DNA from 4 places in the Streptomyces sp. NPDC007929 genome. Region 3 is predicted to be linked to each of the others. Evidence: riboswitches for the same ligand, from Rfam matches in the RefSeq annotation. Region 3 holds a riboswitch; each other region holds the start of a gene.
The links. Region 3 has a riboswitch for cyclic di-AMP ahead of ACFZDE_RS33355 (peptidoglycan DD-metalloendopeptidase family protein). Riboswitches for the same ligand answer to the same signal wherever they lie in the genome.
Positions count from the first base shown of each region.

Region 1: it holds a riboswitch for cyclic di-AMP, as region 3 does, so the genes downstream of both, ACFZDE_RS10615 (transglycosylase SLT domain-containing protein) here and ACFZDE_RS33355 (peptidoglycan DD-metalloendopeptidase family protein) in region 3, are expected to answer to the same signal.
Region 2: it holds a riboswitch for cyclic di-AMP, as region 3 does, so the genes downstream of both, ACFZDE_RS15880 (peptidoglycan DD-metalloendopeptidase family protein) here and ACFZDE_RS33355 (peptidoglycan DD-metalloendopeptidase family protein) in region 3, are expected to answer to the same signal.
Region 4: it holds a riboswitch for cyclic di-AMP, as region 3 does, so the genes downstream of both, ACFZDE_RS23265 (transglycosylase family protein) here and ACFZDE_RS33355 (peptidoglycan DD-metalloendopeptidase family protein) in region 3, are expected to answer to the same signal.

Region 1 covers NZ_JBIBKD010000003.1:223,891-227,615, reverse strand. Annotated here, with positions in the region: gene ACFZDE_RS10620 (polyprenyl synthetase family protein) at 1-723, opposite strand, end outside; cyclic di-AMP (ydaO/yuaA leader) riboswitch at 1,225-1,398, shown strand; gene ACFZDE_RS10615 (transglycosylase SLT domain-containing protein) at 1,404-2,180, shown strand; gene ACFZDE_RS10610 (Cof-type HAD-IIB family hydrolase) at 2,144-2,992, opposite strand; gene ACFZDE_RS10605 (GNAT family N-acetyltransferase) at 3,164-3,725, shown strand, end outside.
Region 2 covers NZ_JBIBKD010000004.1:509,864-513,588, reverse strand. Annotated here, with positions in the region: gene ACFZDE_RS15890 (TetR family transcriptional regulator C-terminal domain-containing protein) at 1-253, shown strand, start outside; gene ACFZDE_RS15885 (GDSL-type esterase/lipase family protein) at 545-1,330, opposite strand; gene ACFZDE_RS15880 (peptidoglycan DD-metalloendopeptidase family protein) at 1,577-2,503, opposite strand; cyclic di-AMP (ydaO/yuaA leader) riboswitch at 2,508-2,669, opposite strand; gene ACFZDE_RS15875 (alpha-galactosidase) at 2,979-3,725, opposite strand, start outside.
Region 3 covers NZ_JBIBKD010000012.1:122,124-125,848, forward strand. Annotated here, with positions in the region: gene ACFZDE_RS33350 (insulinase family protein) at 1-614, shown strand, start outside; cyclic di-AMP (ydaO/yuaA leader) riboswitch at 815-979, shown strand; gene ACFZDE_RS33355 (peptidoglycan DD-metalloendopeptidase family protein) at 992-1,780, shown strand; gene ACFZDE_RS33360 (FCD domain-containing protein) at 1,970-2,665, shown strand; gene ACFZDE_RS33365 (HPr family phosphocarrier protein) at 2,853-3,134, opposite strand; gene ACFZDE_RS33370 (GNAT family N-acetyltransferase) at 3,315-3,725, shown strand, end outside.
Region 4 covers NZ_JBIBKD010000006.1:554,962-558,686, forward strand. Annotated here, with positions in the region: gene ACFZDE_RS23255 (cytochrome P450) at 1-710, shown strand, start outside; gene ACFZDE_RS23260 (transglycosylase family protein) at 851-1,858, shown strand; cyclic di-AMP (ydaO/yuaA leader) riboswitch at 2,087-2,253, shown strand; gene ACFZDE_RS23265 (transglycosylase family protein) at 2,257-2,949, shown strand; gene eno (phosphopyruvate hydratase) at 3,202-3,725, shown strand, end outside.

The sequences.
Region 1 (3,725 bases), on a different contig from region 3:
GCGCAGGTCGGTGCCGGGGGTCTTGCCGGACTCGTGGGAGTCGGAGGCGATGTCCAGGACGTCGTCCGCGAGCTGGAAGGCGACGCCGAGCCGCTCGCCGTACTGGGTCAGGACGTCCACGACCGTCTCGTCGGCGCCGGACATCATCGCGCCGAACCGGCACGACACGGCGACCAGCGAGCCGGTCTTGCCGCCCAGCACGTCCAGGTAGTGCTCGACGGGGTCGCGGCCGTCCTGCGGTCCGGCCGTCTCCAGGATCTGGCCGGTCACCAGCCGCTCGAACGCCTCGGCCTGCACCCGCACGGCCTCCGGGCCGAGGTCGGCCAGGATGTGCGAGGCCCGGGCGAAGAGGAAGTCGCCGGTGAGGACCGCGACGGAGTTGCCCCAGCGGGTGTTCGCGCTCGCGACGCCGCGGCGCACGGCGGCCTCGTCCATGACGTCGTCGTGGTAGAGCGTGGCGAGGTGGGTGAGCTCCACGACGACGGCCGACGGCACGATGCCGGGCGCGTAGCGGTCACCGAACTGGGCGGAGAGCATCACGAGCAGCGGGCGGAACCGCTTGCCGCCGGCCCGGACCAGATGCTGGGCGGCCTCCGTGATGAAGGGCACCTCACTCTTGGTGGCTTCGAGCAAGCCTTCCTCGACAGCCGCCAATCCGGCCTGGACATCGGCCTCCAGAGCCTGGTCCCGCACGCTCAGCCCGAACGGCCCGACGTCGGTCACGAGGGGTCTCCTGTCTGCTGTGTCTGCCGGTGACTACGCGGTTTGTCGATAGGTCGCTGTCCTCACTCGAGTCAGCGTATCCGGTCACGTTTCGATCACCGCCAGCGCCCATGGTTACAGGCCGGGCGGTATGCGATCACGACCCTTATGTTTTCGATCAACCTATAAGAACAGATATTTATCGACTTACCCTCGGGTAGCGAGTTATGCACGATTTGCCGTGATGAGCCGATGAATTCCCCTTGGCGGAAATTGCCCCATCGACTCGTGATCAGTGAGTTGAATCACTGCTTCCCCTTTTCCCCCTCCTGACCACATCGGCCTCTAACGCCGTTCCCCGGAAGCCAGTTGAGCCTTGACTCCAGCAAAGGATCAAGCGGCCCAAACGCCCCCGACCAAGGTCAACCACGCGATATGTGACTGAGGTGCTTGTTCCCGACATGTGCTCTCGCATACGTTCCGGCCCTGTCCGGCGGACGCCCAATCCTGCCGCCGCCCGGACTCCCCACAGAACCGACTCACTCACGCAGGGCAGGAGCGGGGGACCCAGGTAAGTCGCCGGTCCGCACAGCGGCACGGCTCGGGGTGAAGCCGCGCACGGCACAGCGCCGTACGCGGCCGGGCACCTCCCGGCCCGAACCCGACAGCTCACCTCGCAGGCGCCGGAGAGGAACATCACCATGGCCGGACGAGGCAAGCACCGTCGCACCAGAACCAACCCGCTGACCCGGGGCATCATCGCCGCCGGTACCGGTGGAGCGGCACTCACCCTTCCGCTGATCGGCGCCACCCACGCGAGCGCCGCCGAACCCCAGAGCGTCCCCGCCGCCGCACAGTCCGTGCCGCGCGCGGCCCAGCCCGCCAAGTCTCTCGCGTACACCGTGGTCAAGGGCGACTCGCTCGCCCGCATCGCGGACAAGTACGACGTCTCGGGCGGCTGGAAGCAGCTCTACAAGGACAACCGCGCCGCCGTCGGCGACAACCCGAAGCTGATCCACCCGGGTCTGAAGCTGACGGTGAAGACCGCCAAGGCGGACGCGAAGAAGACGGCGACCAAGTCGTCCGCCCCCGCCAAGCCGGCCGCCAAGCCCGCCGGCGGGGTCGCCCAGGCCACCCAGGCGTCCGCGAAGACCTACGCGAACAACCTCGACGGGTGGATCCGCGAGGCGCTGGACATCATGGCGCAGAAGGGGATCCCCGGGTCGTACGACGGCATCTACCGCAATGTCATGCGCGAGTCGTCCGGCAACCCCCAGGCCATCAACAACTGGGACTCCAACGCCGTCGCGGGCACCCCGTCCAAGGGCCTGCTCCAGACCATCGACCCCACCTTCCAGGCCTACCACGTGGACGGCACCTCGTGGGATCCGTACGACCCGGTCGCCAACATCACCGCGGCCTGCAACTACGCGGCCGACCGCTACGGCTCGATCGACAACGTCAACGGCCCGTACTGAGCCGTCCCGCCCAGCAGTCGCTCGAGGACGACGGCGATGCCGTCGTCCTCGTTCGACAGGGTGACCTCGTCGGCCACGGCCTTGAGCTCGGGATGGGCATTGGCCATCGCGACGCCGTGGCCGGCCCAGTCGAACATCGGGATGTCGTTGGGCATGTCGCCGAAGGCGATGGTGTCCGCCGGCCGCAGCCCCAGGTGCTCGGCGGCCAGCGCGAGACCCGTGGCCTTGGTGATCCCGCACGGCTGGAGCTCGACCGTGCCGGGCCCGGACATCGTCACCGTGGCCAGCGAGCCGACCACCGAGCGGGCCGTCGCCGCCAACTCGTCGTCCGACAGATGAGGGTGGCGCAGCAGCACCTTGCTGATCGGCTCGCCCCACAGCTCGTCGCGCCGCTCGACCCGCACGGCGGGCAGGGTCGGGTGCGGCATCAGATACCCCGGCTCGATCAGCGTGAGCCCCTCGACCCCGTCCTGGTCGACCGCCGCGTACACCTGCCCCACCTCGGCCTCGATCTTGCCCAGGGCGGTCTCGGCCAGCTCCCGGTCCAGGGTGATGGACCACAGCAGCCGGTCCGCGCCGGCGTCGTACACCTGCGCGCCCTGTCCGCACACCGCGAGCCCCGTGCACCCGAGGTCGTCCAGGAGCGGCCGCACTCTCGGCGCCGGCCGGCCCGTCACCACGAGATGCTGGGCACCGGCGTCCGCCACCCGCGCGAGCGCGGCGAGGGACCGGTCGGAGAGGGTGTCGTCGCCGCGCAGCAGCGTCCCGTCCAGGTCGGTGGCGATGAGTGAATATGCGATGGGTGCGGCCATGATCAGAGAATACGGACAGTGCGGCCCTTCGTTTCATCGCACGGTGAAGGCCGATTGCCCGGTTGAAGGCCTCTGCACCGGTTGGCAACAACATGCTCCGCTACCTACCCGAGAGGCCGCATAGAGCGGTACCTTCCAAGTGTCCAGGGGGGACTTGATCGGGGGGTCAGGTTGAGCAGTGGGCGCATTCGCGTGGCCGTGCCCGGGGAGCTCGGCGAAGGGGAGAGGGAGCGCTGGCGTGCGCTGCGCGCCGCATCCGAGGCACCGCGCAACCCTTTCATGGAGCCGGAGTTCACCGAAGCCGTCGGCCGGGTCAGGCCCGGGGCCAGGGTGGCCGTGGTGTACGAGGGGCTGGAGCCGGCCGGGTTCCTGCCGTACGAGCGGGGCCCGTTGGGCCAGGGCCGGGCGATCGGGCTCGGCGTCTCCGACGCGCAGGGCGCGATCCTGCGTCCCGGCCTCGATGTGGAGACGGGCGAACTGCTGGGGGCCTGCTCGCTGTCGAGTTTCGCCTTCGACAATCTGGAGGCCGAGCAGCGGCTGTTCGTCCGGTACACGGCCGAGGAGCACGCCACCTACGTCATCGAGGTGGAGAAGGGTTACGAGACCTACGAGTCGGTGCTGCGCGCGCAGTCGCCGAAGTTCCTGAAGACCACACTGGCCAAGGAGCGCAGGCTGGGCCGGCAGGCCGGTGAGCTGCGCTTCGTCTTCGACGAACGCGATCCGGCCGCGCTGC
Region 2 (3,725 bases), on a different contig from region 3:
GGAGGTCGCCCAGGATCTCGACCGGCAGTGGAAGGCGGCGCTCGCCGAGGTCATCGCGGAGGGCGTGGCGGCGGGCGAGTTCCGCTGCCCCGATCCGCCGAGCGCGGCCTTCCGGCTCACCGCCCTGCTCGACGGTCTCGCGGTGCAGCTGACGTCCTACTCCGGCGCGGTGCCGCGAGCCCGGGCCCAGGAGTGGGTGGAGGAGGCGCTGGCCCACGAGCTGGGCCTGGACCGGGGGCTGCCGACGGCCTGACGGCCCCGGACCCGTCGGCCTGACAGCCCGCCCGGCACATCAGCCCGACGGCACCCCGCACAACAGCCTGACGGCACCCCCGACACCCCCGACACATCGGCGCACCGACGCATCGCCGCATCGCCGCATCGCCGCATCGGCACGACGACACCCCGCGCCTCGGCCGGACGCCATCCCCGGCCCACCCGCAGCCCGTGATACACCTGCCACGCCCCGGAGTCCGGACCACCGCGCGTGGGGGCCGCGCCGGGATCACGCCCGGCACGTCCCGCACGCGCGGGGCAGCCGCCCTCAGGCCACCGACGCGATCCGCATCCTGATGTCGTCCGGCGACAGCGCCCCCTTGGCCGTCACATGGTCGCCCGAGGACTCCCCGCGCAGCCGCCGCCCGATCCACGGCACCAGGAACTCCCGTGCCCAGGCGACGTTGTCGCGCCGCATGTCGAGGGCGCCGCGCGGGGGCAGCGGGGGCCACGCCTGCTCGGGGTCGGCCGGCACGTCGAGGCCGAGCACCTGGCCCGCGCGGAGCGCCACGCGCGTGTGCCCCTCCGGCGACAGGTGCAGCCGGTCGGCGTCCCAGGCCCTGCGGTCCTGCACGCTGCGCAGGGACCACAGGTCCAGGACCGGGCAGCCGTACCGGTCGGCGATGGCCCTGACGTGTCCGTTGTACGTGGCGATCTTGCCGCGCAGGTGCTTGAGCACGGGCACGCCACGGGTGTCGAAACCGGTCGTCACCATGACCGTGCCGGACACGGCGGTGAGCAGGGCCAGCGCCCGTTCGAACCGCTCGGCCACCTCGTCCGGGTCGGTGCCGGGCCGGATGATGTCGTTGCCCCCGGCGCAGAACGAGACGAGGTCCGGGGCCATCTGGACGGCCCGCGGAACCTGGTCCGCCACGATCTGGTCGAGGAGCTTTCCGCGTACGGCGAGATTGCTGTACCGGAAGTCGCCCTCGGGTCTGCGGTCGGCGAGCAGGACGGCGAACCGGTCGGCCCAGCCGACGAACGCCCCGTCGGGACCTGGGTCGCCGACGCCCTCGGTGAAGCTGTCCCCCAGCGCCACGTACGACCCGATCACTGCTCTGCTGTCACTCTTCGAATCGTCTGCCACAACAGCTCATGATTCACCTTCGAATGTGACTTACGCGACCGTAGGAAAGGGTTGACGGGCGGTGAGATAAGCCACTCCTAAAGGGTTCGCCAACTCCGGAATACGCCGCTTGTCAGGGATGTTTCGGGGTGAACCGTGGACACACCGAAGGCCGGACCCGGGGATCGGGGTCCGGCCTTCGGAGGCGTGTCAGGCAGGTGGTCGTGCGCTGGGTCAGCCGACGGAGACGCCGTGCGAGCGCAGGAAGGCGACCGGGTCGACGTCGGAGCCGTAGTCCGGCGAGGTGCGGATCTCGAAGTGCAGGTGCGGTCCGGTCACGTTGCCGGTCGCGCCCGACAGGCCGACCTGCTGCCCGGCCGTCACGGTCTGGCCGGCCGAGACGGAGAGCTGGGACAGGTGGGCGTACTGGGCGTAGTGACCGTCGTTCAGCTTGATGACGACCTGGTTGCCGTACGCGCCGCCCCAGCCGGCGGAGACGACCTCGCCGGCGCCGACGGCCTTGAGGGAGGTGCCGGTGGGGACGACGAAGTCGACACCGGTGTGGTAGCCGCTGGACCACATGCTGCCGGACATGTGGTACGGGGTGCCGACGCCGGCGCCGTCCACCGGGAGGACGTAGCCACCGGCGTTGCTCTCGGCGGCGGGCTTGGCTGCGGGCTTGGCGGCGGCCGGCTCGGCGGCGGTCTCGGCCTTCGGCGCCGACTCGGCGGCCGAGGACTTCTGGGCCGAGGCCTTCGGAGCGGCCGGGGCCGAGGCCTTCGGCGCGCTCGCGGCCTTCTTGCCGATCGACAGCTTCAGGCCCGGGTGGATCAGCGACGGGTCGGAGCCGACGGCGTCACGGTTGTCCGAGTAGAGCTTCTTCCAGCCGCCGCTGACGTTCTGGTCGTCGGCGATTTTCGCGAGGTAGTCGCCGGCCTTCACGGTGTACGTGCGGGGGCCATTGGCCTTTTCGGCGGCCTTCTTCCCGGTGGCCGGGGCGGACTGGACGGCCTTTTCCGGAGCCGACTGCGGGGTGGCGGCGTGGGCGCCGGCGGCCCCCATGAGCGGCAGGGCGAGAGCGGCCCCACCGGTTCCGGCGACGGCGATGGAGCGGGTGAAACGCTGGGTCTTGGGGCGGCGGTGCTTACCCTTCGCGGGCATGGCGAATTCCTCTCCGTCGCCTGCGAGGTGAGCTGTCGGGTGCGAGCTGGAGATGCCCGGCCGCGCCGTGGCGCGACTTAACCCCAAGCCGTTCCGGGAACCGGAACAGGCGTCTTACCTGTGGGTCCCCCGCTCCTGCCGTACGTCGGGTCAGTGTGTGCGGACTCCGGGCGGCGGCAGGATTAGGCGTCCGTCCGGATTGGTGTGGAACGTAAGCGACCAAGACGCAAGGGGACAAGCGTGCGGTTGCGTGTGACGGTGTTTTCCCTGACGTGTCGGCACAACCGCGGTCACCGAGCGTGGATTAGCGATCTCCGGCATTCCTCAATGAGCCTGATTGGCGCCAGAATTACGTGAACATGGCGACAACGCATCGTCACGGATATGACGATGGTCACGCGCCCCGACCTCATCTCCTTTACGATCGGGGCACGTTATCCCTTAGCGGCCGAAATTCCCTATTCGGACAGAACGACTACTTCCGCTTAAGACGGACCACCGCGGCGTCCAGATCCCCCCGCAGAGGGACCCGAAGTCCGTGATGCAGCAGTACGACCCCTCGGTGAACTTCGCCCGTTTCGAGGCATTCGTACGATGCTGCCGGATCGAGACCACGCAGCCGGAGCGCCGGCACGGGCTCGCCGTAGCGCTGCGCCTGGAGCCAGGCGAGGACGACGATCTCGTCACCGAGGACGTACTGCACGGCACTGGCTCCACCCTGCGGGGGACGCAGCCGGTACAGGTCGCCGCGCTGCACCACGGGCCGGATCTCCTTGTAGAGCGCCACCCACTCCCGCGCCTCGGAGAGTTCCTCAGGCGTCCACCGCGTGAGGTCACCGCCGACGCCGAGCACCCCGGCCATGGCACTGACGAACCGGAAGCGCAGGGAGCTGGCCCGCTGGTTGAGCATGGCGTTCGGGCTGTCGGTGACCCAGGCGGCCATGACCCGGGCGGGATGGATCTGGCTGAAGCCGTGCTGGATGGCGAGCCGGTCGAGCGGATCGGTGTTGTCGGAGGTCCACACCTGGTCCGTGCGGCTCAGCACTCCGAGGTCGATCCGGCCGCCGCCTCCCGAGCAGGACTCGAAGGCCACCCCAGGATGCGCGGCCCGCAGCCGGTCCAGCAGGGCGTACAGGCCGTGCACATGGTCGACCCACAGCCGCTGCGGGTAGGGGTCGTCCGGCCAGCCGGCGTCGGTGAAGCAGCGGTTGAAGTCCCACTT
Region 3 (3,725 bases):
GCCCCGGCGCCGTCCAGACGCAGCTGCTGATCGGCCGGATCGGGCCGGACCGGCACGACCGCGTGTGGCCCGCGCAGGTGCTGGGCACGTACTGCCTCGGCGGCACCCTCACCTCCCGCCTGGACCGCGTCCTGCGCGAGGAGAAGGGCTACACCTACGGCGTACGGGCGTTCGGCCAGGTCCTCAGGTCCGCCCCGGACGGCACGGGTGCCGCGATGCTCGCCATCAGCGGTTCCGTCGACACCCCCAACACCGGCCCGGCCCTGGAGGACCTGTGGACGGTGTTGCGCACCCTCGCCGCCGAGGGGCTGACCGACGCCGAGCGGGACGTCGCCGTGCAGAACCTGGTGGGTGTGGCGCCGCTGAAGTACGAGACGGCGGCGGCCGTCGCGAGCACGCTGGCCGACCAGGTCGAGCAGCACCTGCCCGACGACTACCAGGCCACGCTGTACCGGCAGCTCGCCGCGACCGGCACCGTGGAGGCCACCGCGGCGGCCGTGAGCGCCTTCCCGGTGGACCGTCTGGTGACCGTCCTCGTCGGTGACGCGGCGCAGATCAAGGCGCCGGTCGAGGCCCTCGGCATCGGCGAAGTCACCGTCGTCGCCGCCGAGTAGCGGTACACGTCGCCACGCGCGCGGGGGCCCTGGTTGTCGTCAAAGGCGCCAGGGCCCCTTTATGCCCGAATTGGGATGGGAGTTGCCTGTCTGGCCTGTGGGATGCGCTACAAAAGCCGGGATTCGTTTGGGAATTGAAAGTGGCGCCGCTTAGCGTCGTCCGGGCTGTTCGTCAGGCAGTGCGCCGCACCCGCGGCACCGGACAGTCATCGCCGAGTCCCCGTACGGCGCGAGCCAGGGGAGCCGGGGACCCATCGCAGTCCCTGGGGTGAATCGGGCGCCCGCGCGAGCCGCGAGGGAGTCCGTAGGAGACCTTCCTGCTCCGAACCCGTCAGCTAACCCGGTAGGCGAGAGGGAAGGAAAGGACCAGCCACTACATGGCGTTCACTCGCGCCACCGGGAAGCACCGTCGTCCCAGCAGGATGCAGCGCTCCACCGCCCGCGCGGCGGGCGTCGCGGCCCTCGCCACCACCGGCGTGATCGGCACCGTGGCGGCCCCCGCCGCCTTCGCCGCAGAACCCAGCGTCGAGCAGACCGGCCTCACCCCGGTCGTCACCATGGGGGACACCGCGGCCCAGCAGATCGACGCCCAGGCCCTCGCGCAGCAGCACGCCGCCGATGAGGCCGCCGCCAAGCAGAAGGCCGAGGAGGCCGCCCGCAAGCAGGCCGCCGAGATGGCCGAGCGGGCCAAGGAGGCGGCCGAGAAGGCCCGTGCGGCCAAGGAGCGAGCCGCCCGTGAGGCCGAGCGCAAGCGCCTGAACACCTTCGTCTCCCCGATCTCCGGTTCGTACGTCTCCACCAGCTACCAGGCCAGCAGCGGCCTGTGGTCCTCCGGCAGCCACACCGGTGTCGACTTCCACGCCGCCAGCGGCACCTCCGTGCACGCGGTCGGCTCGGGCGAGGTCGTCGAGGCCGGCTGGGGCGGCTCCTACGGCAACCAGGTCGTCATCAAGATGACGGACGGGACGTACACCCAGTACGGCCACCTGTCCTCCATCAGCGTCTCGGTGGGCCAGCGGGTCACCCCGGGCCAGCAGATCGCCCTGTCCGGTGCGACCGGCAACGTCACCGGCCCGCACCTGCACTTCGAGGCCCGCACCAGCCCCGAGTACGGCTCGGACATCGACCCGGTCGCCTACCTCCGCTCCCACGGCGTGGGTATCTGACCGGAACGTCTCCGTTCCCCCCGAAAGCCCCGGCTGTTCAAGCCGGGGCTTTCGGCGTTTACGGCCGCCCGCTGTCCAAAAAATATCCATGGATTGCCGCCTGCCGTCGGAAATTCCGGCCGATTGCAATAGAGTCACGGAACGCACGCCGCTCGTCGGCGTTTCACGGGGATTAAGCGGAGGTCGGTCATGCGTATTCCCGCGCACTCGGTGTGCACGGCCATCCGGGACGACATCGTCGCGGGGGTCCACGCGCGTGGCAGCCGGCTCACCGAGGAACTCCTCGCCCGCCGCTACGGCGTCTCGAGGGTGCCGGTCCGGGAGGCGCTGCGCACGCTCGAGGCCGAGGGTTTCGTGGTGACCCGCCGGCACGCGGGCGCGTGTGTGGCGGAGCCCACCGAGCAGGAGGCCGGCGACCTGCTGGAGATGCGCCTGCTGCTGGAGCCGCTCGGCGCGGCCCGGGCCGCCCAGCGCCGCACCGAGGCGCATCTGAAGGTCCTGCGCGGCCTGGTCCGGCTGGGCCAGGAGCGGGCCCGCCGGGGCGACAGCGACGACCTGCGCTCTTTGGGCGGCTGGTTCCACGAGACGCTCGCGCAGGCCTCCGGCAGTCCGGCGCTGACCTCGATGCTCACCCAGCTCCGCCACAAGATCGCCTGGATGTACGCCGTGGAGGCGCCGGTCAGCCCGGTGGAATCCTGGACCGAGCACGGCGCGATCGTGGACGCGGTGGCGCGCGGTGACGGCGAGCGCGCGCGGGCGGTCACGGCGCTGCACGCCGAGCGCGCGAAGGGCGCGTACCGCCTGCGGTTCGCCTCCGCCCGGGAGCGCGCCGAGCGTGTGAGGAACTCGCAACATCCCGTAAACACGGCGAGCCCGCGACATTAACACGGTGGCTGTATACAAAGAGCAGTCAATTCCGGGGGGCTATTTCTGCTGCCTGGATTCTTGGAATTCCGCGCCGTGCCGATGGGGAATTGTGGCGGGTTGCCCTCGCCGACAGGGAATGGCGAAGGGCCCGCCCCGTGCATATGGGCGAGCCCCTCGCTGTGCGCCGAATCGGGCGCTCGGTGGGTCAGACGGTCTCGGGCAGTTCCTCGAGACCCTCGGAGACCAGCTTGGCGAGCCGGTCCAGGGCGGCGTCCGCGCCCTCGGCGTCGGAGGCGAGGACGATCTCCTCGCCCCCCTGGGCGCCGAGGCCCAGGACGGCCAGCATGGAGGCCGCGTTGACGGGGTTGCCGTCAGCCTTGGCGATCGTCACCGGGACGCCTGCGGCCGTGGCGGCTCGGACAAAGATGGAAGCGGGGCGGGCGTGGAGGCCCTCGGCCCAGCCGACGTTGACGCGGCGCTCAGCCATGTGTTGCTGCCCTTCGGTGTTCAGGGTTGTCTAGACCAGTTTCCCATATCGTGAAGCTGTGCCGGAGCGGTCCTCGAAGAACCGCCCCGGGGTGCCGTCGGATCGCGGCCTCGACCCGACTGACGCCCTCCACAGACTGCCTCGCGTCCGCTGTCGGACGCTAGCCGTACTCTGGGGCCCATGCAGACCTCGCCGGACCGGCACGAGTATCCCGCCCACTGGGAAGCCGACGTGGTGCTGCGCGACGGAGGCACCGCGCGCATCCGGCCCATCACCGTCGATGACGCCGATCGTCTGGTCAGCTTCTACGAGCAGGTCTCCGACGAGTCGAAGTACTACCGCTTCTTCGCGCCGTACCCTCGCCTGTCCGCCAAGGACGTCCACCGCTTCACGCACCACGACTTTGTGGACCGGGTGGGACTCGCGGCCACGGTCGGCGGCGAGTTCATCGCCACCGTACGCTACGACCGGATCGGCGCGGACGGAACGCCCGCGTCGGCGCCCGCCGACGAGGCCGAGGTCGCCTTCCTCGTGCAGGACGCCCACCAGGGCCGCGGGGTCGCCTCCGCCCTGCTCGAACACATCGGCGCC
Region 4 (3,725 bases), on a different contig from region 3:
ACCTCGCCGACCTCATCCACCGCAAGCGGGAGGCGCTGCCCACCGAAGCCGCCCCCGGCGAGGACCTCATCTCCGGTCTCATCCGCGCCTCCGACCACGGTGAGCACCTCACCGAGAACGAGGCGGCGGCGATGGCGTTCATCCTGCTGTTCGCCGGTTTCGAGACGACGGTGAACCTGATCGGCAACGGCACCTACGCCCTGCTCACCCACCCCGGGCAGCGCGCCCGACTCCAGGCCTCCCTCGCCGCCGGAGAGAGCGGCCTCCTGGCGACCGGCGTGGAAGAACTCCTGCGCTACGACGGCCCGGTCGAACTGGCCACCTGGCGTTTCGCCACACAGCCCCTCACCCTCGGCGGGCAGCGCGTCGAGGCCGGCGACCCCGTCCTGGTGGTCCTGGCCGCCGCGGACCGGGATCCGGAGCGGTTCGCCGACCCGGACGTGCTGGACCTCTCCCGCCGCGACAACCAGCACCTCGGCTACGGCCACGGCATCCACTACTGCCTCGGCGCCCCGCTGGCCCGGCTGGAGGGCCAGAGCGCGCTCGCCACCCTGCTCACCCGCCTCCCGGACCTCCGGCTCGCCGCGGATCCGGCCGAGCTGCGCTGGCGCGGCGGCCTCATCATGCGGGGACTGCGCACACTGCCGGTGGAATTCACACCAGCAGCGGCGAAAGCACGTGCCGTACCCGGCGGTAGCGGCCGCGGGTGACGAAACATCAGACCTGTGATCTTCACGTGATCTGCGCGGCATGAACTTGTGACAAGTGATCGACTGCCTATACGTTCACCCATCAACGCGGCGGGGAATCACGCCGCGTCGGTCACTGCTGTCACGCGAAAGGTCTCCGTATGCTCTCCGGGAACGGTCGGCACCGTCGCCCCCGCCAGGCTCCGGCTCTCCTCGTGGCGGCCGGAGTGACCGGCTCCGCCATCGCGATCCCGCTCCTCGGGGCCTCCGGTGCCAGTGCGGCCGACGGCACGACCTGGGACCGGGTCGCGGACTGCGAGACCGGCGGCGCGTGGAGCCAGAACAGCGGCAACGGCTACTACGGCGGCCTGCAGTTGTCCCAGGCGGACTGGGAGAACCACGGCGGCCTCGACTACGCCGCGAGCGCCGACCTGGCCAGCCGCTCCCAGCAGATAGCCGTGGCCGAGAAGATCCTCGCCGAACAGGGTGTCGGCGCGTGGCGCACCTGCGGACTGCTCTCCGGGCTGGAGCAGGGCAAGGGCTCGGACTCCGACACGTCCGGTTCATCCGACTCGTCCGGCTCGTCCGACCCGACGGATTCGCCCGGCCTGCTCGACCGGCTCGGGTCGTCGCCGTCCGAGAGCCCCTCCGCGTCCCCGTCCCCCGACGCCTCGTCGGATACGGAGGATGAAACGACCAAGTCGGACAAGTCGCCTGAATCCACCGGCTCTCCGTCGGAGGACCAGTCGGACGACCAGGAGTCCGGCAGCTCTCCGTCGGCCACCCCCGGGAGCGGTGAGTCCGGTGACGCACGCCAGGGTGACGAGTCCTCGGCCCTGACCGACACCGGCTCCGGCCGCCACCGCGGCCCCAGCGCCGACGAGTCCCGATCGTCCGGCGGCGACCGCACGGACGAGTCCACGGGCCGTCACGCCTCGCGCGGCGACGAGGGCTCCGGAGAGGTTTCCGCTGAGGGCTCCGGCGACGCCGCCCAGGGCAACTACATCGTGGGAGTCGGTGACAGCCTCTGGTCCATCGCCGACGCCCTTGACGTCAGCGGTGGATGGCACGCGCTCTACGAGACCAACGAGACTGCCGTCGGCGCCGACCCGAACATCATCCACCCCGGTCAGAAGCTCACGGTGGAGGGCGAAGGGGACGAGAAGTAGCCGTTCGGGCAGTGCGGAAACGAGGGCGGAAGTCCCCCCGAAACCGCGCGAGTTCGCGTCATGATTCGCGGTGAATGTCCCGTTTGGGGCCCGTGAGAGATAGATCTCAGAAGCCCTGATCGTCTTTGAAATTCCGTCGATCGCGTGTCTACGGTCGTGACCGCTCGTCACCACGAGCCCCGGCTGCCGCAACGCCGAATCCTGCCAGCGGCCGTACGGGAACAGTCGTCGCGTCAAGCGCCGTAGGCAGGAGCGGGGGACCCAAGGTAGGTGCCCGACCGGCCAGTTGTGCCGGAAGGGCTTGGGGTGAAGCCGTGTCCCGGGAGGGACGCGGCCGGGCAACTCAACCGGCCCGAACCCGACAGCTCACCTCGCAGGCGTCGGTGAGGGGATCCACCATGCTGTTTTCCGGCAAGGGCAAGCACCGCCGTCCGTCCAAGGCCACCCGCGTCGTCGCGCTCGCCGGCGTCACCGGTGCCGCCGTCGCCGCCCCGCTGATGGCGGCCGGCAACGCCTCCGCCGCCACCGCCTCCGAGTGGGACGCCGTCGCCCAGTGCGAGGCCGGCGGCAACTGGTCCATCAACACCGGCAACGGCTACTACGGCGGTCTGCAGTTCTCCGCCTCCACCTGGGCCGGCTACGGCGGCACCAAGTACGCCGCCACCGCCGACCAGGCCACCAAGGCCCAGCAGATCGAGATCGGCGAGAAGGTTCTCGCGGGTCAGGGCAAGGGCGCCTGGCCGGTCTGCGGCAAGGGCCTGTCGAGCGCCGCCTACACCGGCGGCGGCTCCTCGGACGACTCGGGCAGCTCCTCGCAGAGCCAGCAGCAGAGCACCGAGTCCCGCGAGACCCAGCAGCCCGCCTCCCGTTCCGAGGAGCGCCCGGCGGCCAAGAAGACCGTCACCACCCCGACCGGCAAGAAGGTCAAGAAGGGTGACGGCGAGTACAAGGTCGTCAAGGGTGACACCCTCAGCTCCATCGCCGCTGACGAGAAGGTCAAGGGCGGCTGGGAGAAGCTCTTCCAGCTGAACAAGGACATCGTCGACGACGCCAACCTGATCTACCCGGGCCAGCAGCTGCACCTGAAGTAAGCAGCGGCCCAGCCCCGTCCCCACGGGCTCCCCGCCCCGGTGCGTCCTCCCCCGTACGCACCGGGGCGGGGTTTTTTCCGCAACGGGCTTTGTTCCGTTCGGAAACAATTTACTCTCGGTTCTGTCCATGGGGTGGGCGACCCGGTGGCCGATCGCCCCGGGCCGGTTAGGCTCATGTCGCGAGCCACCGGGCCCGCACCTCGCCGGGTCCACGCGACCCGCGTACCGCGTCACATCAAGAAGGAGATGCTCGTGCCGTCCATCGACGTCGTCGTAGCCCGGGAAATCCTGGACTCCCGAGGCAACCCCACGGTCGAGGTCGAGGTCGGCCTCGACGACGGCAGCACCGGTCGTGCCGCCGTCCCGTCCGGCGCCTCCACGGGCGCCTTCGAGGCCATCGAGCTCCGCGACGGCGACTCGAACCGCTACCTCGGCAAGGGTGTGGAGAAAGCCGTCCTCGCGGTCATCGAGCAGATCGGCCCGGAGCTGGTCGGCTATGACGCCACCGAGCAGCGCCTGATCGACCAGGCGATGTTCGACCTGGACGCCACCGACAACAAGGGCTCCCTCGGCGCCAACGCCATCCTCGGCGTCTCGCTCGCCGTCGCCCACGCCGCCTCCGAGGCCAGCGACCTGCCGCTGTTCCGCTACCTGGGCGGCCCCAACGCGCACCTGCTGCCGGTGCCGATGATGAACATCCTGAACGGCGGCTCGCACGCCGACTCCAACGTGGACATCCAGGAGTTCATGATCGCCCCGATCGGCGCGGAGTCCTT